Regions from separate parts of the Achromobacter sp. ESBL13 genome, predicted to be linked through region 2. Evidence: riboswitches for the same ligand, from Rfam matches in the RefSeq annotation. Region 2 holds a riboswitch; the other holds the start of a gene.
What was found. Region 2 has a riboswitch for glycine ahead of gcvT (glycine cleavage system aminomethyltransferase GcvT). Riboswitches for the same ligand answer to the same signal wherever they lie in the genome.
Positions count from the first base shown of each region.

Region 1: linked by a shared signal. The riboswitch ahead of V6F88_RS08345 (D-amino acid dehydrogenase) and the one ahead of gcvT (glycine cleavage system aminomethyltransferase GcvT) in region 2 are both predicted to bind glycine.

Region 1 is NZ_JAZEVT010000001.1:1,875,661-1,879,484, reverse strand. Features, by position in the region: gene V6F88_RS08350 (M23 family metallopeptidase) at 17-571, shown strand; gene V6F88_RS08345 (D-amino acid dehydrogenase) at 528-1,775, opposite strand; glycine riboswitch at 1,910-2,000, opposite strand; gene ampC (class C beta-lactamase) at 2,107-3,390, shown strand; gene V6F88_RS08335 (3-hydroxybutyryl-CoA dehydrogenase) at 3,470-3,824, opposite strand, start outside.
Region 2 is NZ_JAZEVT010000002.1:1,162,952-1,166,775, reverse strand. Features, by position in the region: gene gcvP (aminomethyl-transferring glycine dehydrogenase) at 1-24, opposite strand, end outside; gene gcvH (glycine cleavage system protein GcvH) at 96-473, opposite strand; gene gcvT (glycine cleavage system aminomethyltransferase GcvT) at 575-1,675, opposite strand; glycine riboswitch at 1,767-1,890, opposite strand; glycine riboswitch at 1,923-2,019, opposite strand; gene V6F88_RS14120 (ZIP family metal transporter) at 2,137-3,030, opposite strand; gene V6F88_RS14115 (superoxide dismutase) at 3,060-3,674, opposite strand; gene V6F88_RS14110 (NAD(P)/FAD-dependent oxidoreductase) at 3,786-3,824, opposite strand, start outside.

The sequences.
Region 1 (3,824 bases), on a different contig from region 2:
CGCCGTCGAACCTTGCATGACCGTTGATCCTGTATTGCGCTTCCTTCGCCGCCTTGTCGTCCTGGGCTTATTGATCTGGCTTGCTGCCTGGGCATGGCCGCGCCTGCCCGACGCCGCGCGCGCACCCTGGCATATGGCCCGGCTGGCCTGGCAGCAAGCGCCGACGTCCTTGCCCGTGCCGGTACAGGGCGTGTCCGCCAGACGGTTGGCCGACACCTGGGGCGCGGCCCGGGCGGGCGGCCGCCAACACGAGGGCATCGACATCTTCGCCGCGCGGGGCACGCCTGTGCTGTCCACCACGGAAGGCGTGGTCATGCAGGTGGGCACGAACAACCTGGGCGGTCAGGTCGTGTGGGTGCTGGGCCCCGGACGCCAGCGGCATTACTACGCGCACCTGGATGGCTACGCCGATATTCAACGGGGGCAACTGGTGGCGCCCGGAGACGTACTGGGCTACGTCGGCAACACCGGCAACGCGCAAGGCACGCCGCCGCATTTGCATTACGGCATCTACGACGGCGGCGCCATCAACCCCTATACGTTGCTGGTGGCGCCGGCAGCACCGCCCTGACGCTTTGCGCCAGCACCTGCGCCGTCGCGGCTGACAACGTCCACCCCAGATGCCCGTGCCCGGTGTTGTAGAACACCCCCGGACGCTTGCCCGGCCCCACGCGCGGCATCATGTTGGGGGTCATGGGGCGCAGGCCGCACCACGGCACGACGCGCGTGGTATTGATATTGGGAAAGTGCTTGCGCGTCCAGTCGATCAGCGGCTGCACGCGCTCGGCTCGGATGTCCATGTTGAAGCCGTTGAATTCGGCCGTGCCCGCCACGCGGAAGCGGTCCCCCAGGCGGCTGGTGACGATCTTCGCGGCTTCATCCAGCAGGCTGACGCGCGGCGCGGCGCCCTGGCTGTCGGCGTCGTCCAGGTGCACGCTGATCGAATAGCCCTTGACCGGATAGATGTTGATCGAATCGCCCAGCAGGCGGGCAAATTTCCTGCTGGCCGCGCCTGCGCACACGACGATGGCGTCCGCCTCGTGTCGATCGCGCTGCGTGCCGCCGTCGCGACGGATGTCCAGCACGTAAGGGCGGTCGTGGCGTTGGATGTTGTCGATGTCGGCATCGTGCACGAACGTGACGCCACGGCGCTGGCATGCCCGGGCCAGGCCGCGCGTGAACTTGTGGATGTCGCCGGTGGCGTCCGACGGGGTGTAGAAACCGCCGTGGCATCCGGCTTGCATGGCGGGTTCGATAGCGCGCGCTTCGTCGGCGGTGACTGCATAGCGGTCCAGGCCGCCGGCTTGCAGCAGCGCGTTGGCGCGGTGCGCGGCCTTGAAGCTGTCGGCGTCATGGTAGATGTGCAGGATGCCCCGGCGCTCCAGGTCGAAGTCGATGCCTTCGGCCTCGGCCATGTCGAACAGATGCTGGCGCGCTTCGATGGCCATCCGCGTGGTGGCGATGGTGTTGTCACGGTAGTGCGGAATCTGCGCCATGAACTGCGCCAGCCACGAATACTTGTGCCAGCTGAAGCGGGGGTTCAGCAACAGCGGCGCGTCTTTGCGCAACATCCAACGCAGGCCCTTGATGATGGTGGCCGTACTGTTCCAGACTTCGGCGTTGCTGGCGGACAACTGGCCGCCGTTGGCATACGACGTTTCCATGGCGGGATAGCGCTGGCGGTCGTAGACGGTGACCGCGTATCCCAGCTTCGACAGGGCATAGGCGGACGTGACGCCGGTGATACCGGCGCCAATGATGGCGATGCGGGGCATGGTGGCTCCAGGCAAGGTGGCCGCGACCAATGTGGACGCGGCACCCCATCTGTCTTTGGTACCTGAGAGTTTCACCCGCGCGGGCGGCGGGTTCCCCTTCGGTGGGCGCGCACGGCGCCTCTCTCCAGATTGTCTACACGCGCGCAGTCCTGTTGCCTGAGAGTTTCCGGGGCGGTTGCTCCGTCGGCGCCGGCCGCAAGGGCCGGTCTCTTCTGCGCGGTTTTGAATCGACGGCGTACAGAATAGCTAAGTTCATGTCGCATTTGCTTCAGGGTTAGTACTATGTCGCCTGCGCCGTTGGGCTGGCGTGAATTGAAATAGGACGATAGGAATGAGCTTTCACGCCGCGCGACGCGCTGTTTTGCAAGCCCTGGCCGTGATGGCCGGCGGCGCCGTGTTTTCGTTGGCCGCAGCCGAACCCGTGGCCCCCGGCGCCGACATCAACGACGCCGTGCATGCGCTGATGCGCGAGTACGACGTGGCGGGCCTGGCCATTGCCGTTACGCGTGAAGGGCGACACGAATTCCGCAGCTATGGCGTGGCCTCTTTGCAAACGCAGGCGCCTGTCAGCCGTGACACGCTGTTTGAGGTGGGCTCGATCAGCAAGACGTTTACCGCCACGTTGGCGACTTATGCCCAGGCGTTGGGCAAGCTGTCGCTGACCGACAGCCCGGCGCGCTTTGTGCCCGCCCTGCAAGGCACGGAGTTCGCCAAGCTGAACCTGATCCACCTGGGCACGCACACGGCTGGCGGCTTCCCGCTGCAAGTGCCCGACGCGGTGCGGGACAACGCCCAGTTGATGGCCTACCTGTGCGCGTGGACCCCGCGCTACGCCCCGGGCACGTACCGCACCTATGCCAACCCCAGCATCGGCATGTTGGGCGTGGTGGCGGCCAAGAGCCTGGGCCAGCCTTATGCGCAGGCCATGGAGAAGACGCTGTTGCCCAGGCTGGGCCTGGCCGACACCTATATTCACGTGCCGGCCGCCAGGATGGGCGACTACGCACAGGGCTACAACAAACAGAACGCGCCGGTGCGCGTGAACCCGGGCGTGCTGGCCGACGAAGCCTACGGCGTCAAGACCAGCGCCAGCGACCTGATCCGCTTTGTGGACGCGAACATGGGCGTGGCGTCAGCGCCCGCGCAATTCAGCGCCAAGGCCGCCCGCGATGCGAAGATCGCCAAGGCCGTCATCGCCGACCCCGTAGTGTCCAAGGCCTTGGCCGATACGCATGTGGGCTACTACGACGTGGGCGGAATGACGCAGGACCTGGCCTGGGAACAACTGGCGTATCCGGTGACGCTGAACGCGCTGTTGGCAGCGAACGCCGGCACGTTGAACAGCCAGAACCACCCGGCCAAGGCCTTGACCCCGCCGCAGCCGCCGCGTGCTGATGCGTGGATAAACAAGACGGGTTCCACCAACGGCTTTGGCGCCTACGTGGCATTTGTGCCGTCCAGGAAAATCGGCGTGGTGATCCTGGCGAATCGAAATATTCCGAACGAAGCCCGCGTGCGTCTGGCGTATCGCATTCTTGAAGAGGAAACGGCGGCGGAGACGGAACCGGGATCGCAACCGGGATCGCAACCCGACGCCCCCGCGCAAGCGAACTGAGAAGGGCAAGCGGCGTACCCGGCCCCCTTGCTGGCCTCTTGCTGGCCTCTTGCTGGCCTCTTGCTAGCCCTTGCCGCCCTCAGCCGTCAGCGCCCGGCAACGTGCGCGCCCCGTCAAAGCGCGGCAATAACCCCATCACCTCCAGCCTTTTGCACAGCTGGCCCAGGCGCTGCATCTTGTAGGCGTCCACGTCCCTGTCGGCGTAGTCGTAAAAGCCCTTGCCATCGCGCAGGCCGTTGCGGTTTTGCTCCATGTTTTGGGCAATGACAGCAGGCGATGCAAAGCGCGGGCCGATCTCGGCTTCCAGGTAGCGCGATGCGTAGTACAGGATGTCGCCGCCGCCCCAGTCGATGAACTCCAACAGGCCCAACACCGAAAACCGCAGCCCGAATCCCAGGCGCACGGCAGTGTCGATATCTTCGGCGCTGGCCACG
Region 2 (3,824 bases):
ATGGGTGTCTAGGGCGCGCGACATGGGGACTCTCGGGTGGTGGTGCATCAGGCCGGCGCGCCACGAGGTCGGCGCGCCCGGCTCGAACCGGCTTCTTAGCCGTTGGCGACGGCTTCGTAGCCGGCGGCGTCCAGCAGCTTGTCGGCATCGGCGGCGTTGACCGGCTTGATCTTGAAGATCCAGGTGGTGAAGGCCGATTCGTTGATCAGGCTGGGGTTGTTTTCCAGCTCGTCGTTGAAGGCAACGATTTCACCGTTGACGGGTGCGTAGATGTCCGAGGCGGCCTTGACCGACTCGACCACGCCGGCGGTTTCGCCTGCGTTCAACTTGGCGCCAACCTTGACGTCGCCAACAAAAACCAGGTCGCCCAATTGGTCCTGGGCGGTATCGGTGATGCCGACGACGAACACGTCGCCTTCAGCTTTGACCCATTCGTGGGACTGGGTGTACTTGCGATCGGTGGGCAGGCTCATGGGAAATCCTCTAGGGAATGCGGGTAGATGAATGGTGTTGCGCGCCTCGTGCGAGCGGCGTGTGCATCAACTGGCAAGGCCGTTCGCGCGAAGCTTCGAGTTTACGAGTGTTCGACGGCTTTGCCGTTACGCACGAAGGGCAGCTTGCAGACCAGGGCGGGCACCCATTTGCCGCGGATGTCGACTTCGACCGTGTCGCCCGGACGCACGCCTTGCGGCAGGCGGGCAAAGCCGATCGACACGCCCAGCGTGGGCGACATGGTGCCGCTAGTGAGTTCGCCCGTGCCTTGCGCGCAGCGCACGGCCATGTGGGCGCGCATCACGCCGCGCTCTTGCAGCTTCAGGCCGACAAAGGCGGCGTGGGTGGCGAATTGTTCCAGCGCCTCGCGGCCGATGAAGCGGCGCTCGGCGTTCTTGAGCGACACGGTCCAGGTCAGGCCGGCCTGGTCGGGCTGGGTCAGCTCGTCCATGTCCTGGCCATACAGGTTCATGCCGGCTTCCAGGCGCAGCGTGTCACGCGCGCCCAGGCCCGCCGGGCGCACGCCCTGGGCGGCAAGGTCGCGCCACAGTTGCACGACGTCAGAGGCGGGCAGGACAATTTCAAAGCCGTCTTCGCCGGTGTAGCCGGTGCGGGCGACCAGCGTGTCGTCGCCCACGCGGGCGGCGACAAACGGCGTCAACGCTTCGGAGGCGGCTTGCCAGGCCGGGCGGGCGGCCCAGACCTTGGCGCGGGCGTTCGGGCCCTGCACGGCCACCATGGCCAGATCGCGGCGCGGGGTGATGGTGACATCGAAATTGCCGGCCTGCTTCACGCGCTGCATCCAGGCCACGTCTTTGTCGGCGGTGCCGGCGTTGACGACCACGCGCCATTCGTCAGCGGCAAAGAAATAGATGATCAGGTCGTCGATGACGCCGCCCTGCGGGTTCAGCATGCACGAATACAGCGCCTTGCCCGGCACGGTCAGCTTGGCGACGTCGTTGGCGACCAGGCGTTGCAGGAAGGCGTAGGCGTCCGGGCCGGAGACGTCGACATTCAGCATGTGCGACACGTCGAACATGCCCGCATCCTGGCGCACCGCGTGGTGTTCCTCAAGCTGCGAGCCGTAGGCCAAGGGCATGTCCCAGCCGCCGAAATCGACCATTCGGGCGCCGGAGGCGATGTGTTCGTCGGCCAGCGGGGTGCGTTTCAGGGTTGCGGACATGCGCGGAAACTCCGGGACGGCAATGGCTTGCCAGGGTTACGGAATGCCGGTCGTGACAAGCGGACTGCGCCCGCACGGCATCGGCTGAATCTTCCGCCCCTCTGTCCTTTTGCCTGAGAGTTGCCCCGCGCGTGGCGGGTTTGCACCTTCGGCGCCTGGGCTGCTCGCTGTGTCCCGAATTCGGGGCGGCGCCAGGTCTCTCCAGAGTACTGTTTTGCCGCATCCACACGGTAAAACCGGGACGGGGCAAGCATGTGCGATATCGGTTACCTGAGCGATTCTGGGCGAATTGCGCCTTCGGCGGCGACCCTGCTGGCAGGGGCGCTCTCTCCCGCAAACATGCGTGACAGCGGCGCCAAGCATACAACGAAAACAAGCACCGGAAAAGCGCGATTTCGGGGCCCGGCCCCTTGGTAAACCGCTGCCGGGAACGCGCGCCAAGCGTGGCGCCAGCGCCGGAACTAGCCCAGCGCCGTGTCCAGCAGCATCATCAGCACAAAGCCCAGCATCAGCCCGCAGGTGGCGTAGACCTCGTGCCCCTTGCGGTGCGATTCGGGAATGATTTCGTGGCTGATCACAAACAGCATGGCGCCCGCCGCAAAGCCCAGCCCCCAGGGCAGCAGCAAGACGGACCAGCCGACGATGGCGGCGCCAAGCACCGCGCCCAGCGGCTCGACCAGACCCGACAACATGCCCAGCGCCACGGCGAAGGCCCGCTTATAGCCGGCGGCCAGCAGCGCCACCGCAACGACCATCCCCTCGGGAATGTCCTGGATCGCGATGCCCGTGGCCAGGGCGGTGCCCGCCACCGGGTCGCCCCCCGCGTAGCCGACCCCGATGGCCAGGCCTTCGGGCAGGTTGTGCAAGGTGATGGCGATGACAAACAACCAGGCGCGCCGCATGCGGCGCGCCTCGATGCCTTCGCGTCCCTTGATGAAGTGTTCGTGCGGCAGCGTGCGGTCCATGATGAGCAGCACCGCCGCGCCCAGCAGGATGGCCGCCCCCACCGTCAGCCCGGCGCCCCAGGGGCCCATGCCCTGCCTTTCGGCCGCCTCGATGCCCGGCGCCACAAGCGAAAACGCGCTGGCCGCCAGCATCACGCCCGCGCCGAAGCCGAACATGCTGTCCTGGACCTTTTGCGGGATGGTGCGGGCGAACAGGATGGGCACGGTGCCCAGCGCGGTGGCGCCCGCCGCCACCAGCCCGCCCAGCAGGGCATCGGCGACGTGCGGCGCGCGCACGTCCAGGTAGGCCCACAGCTGGTGCATCGCCAGGCAGGACACCAGCACGGCCAGGGTCCAGACGCTGATGCTGGTGGCCGCGGGACGCACGCGGTGACGGCTGAATGTGTTCATGGGGCCGATGCCTCCATCACAAAGCGGGCTTAACCCTTTGCGGCCGCATAACGGCGAGCCACCTCGGGCCAATTCACGACATTGTAGAAGGCGCCAATGTATTCAGGGCGACGGTTTTGGTACTTGAGGTAATAGGCGTGTTCCCAGACGTCCAGGCCCAGGATCGGCGTGTTGCCCTGCATCAGCGGGCTGTCCTGGTTGGCGCTGCTTTCCACCACCAGCTTGCCGGCGGGCGTGACCGAGAGCCAGGCCCAGCCGCTGCCGAAGCGGGTCAGGGCCGCTTTGGTGAAGGCCTCGCGGAAGGCAGCCAGGCCACCCAGTTCGGATTCGATAGCGGCGGCCAGCGCGCCATCGGGTTCACCGCCGCCCTGGGGCGACATCACGGACCAGAACAAGCTGTGGTTGGCGTGGCCGCCGCCATGGTTGCGTACCGCGCCACGGACGGCCTCGGGCAGTTGATCCAGCCGGGCCACCAGGGTTTCAACAGGTTCGTCGGTACTGATGCCCGCCCCATCCAGCGCCGCATTCAGGCTGGTCACATAGGTTTGATGATGCTTGCTGTAGTGAATCTCCATCGTCATGGCGTCGATGTGAGGCTCCAGGGCGTCGTAGGCGTAGGGCAGCGTCGGCAGGGTATAGGGCATGAGCGTCTCCGAAACGGGAAACACAAATGATATGTATTTTTATTTGATAAAACAATCGCGGCGTTTCTTGTGCGCCATCACCGCGCCATTGCTTCGTTGAAGACAGCGCGCCTACAGCGCCTTGCCGCAGGCCACGCCGGATGCCCAGGC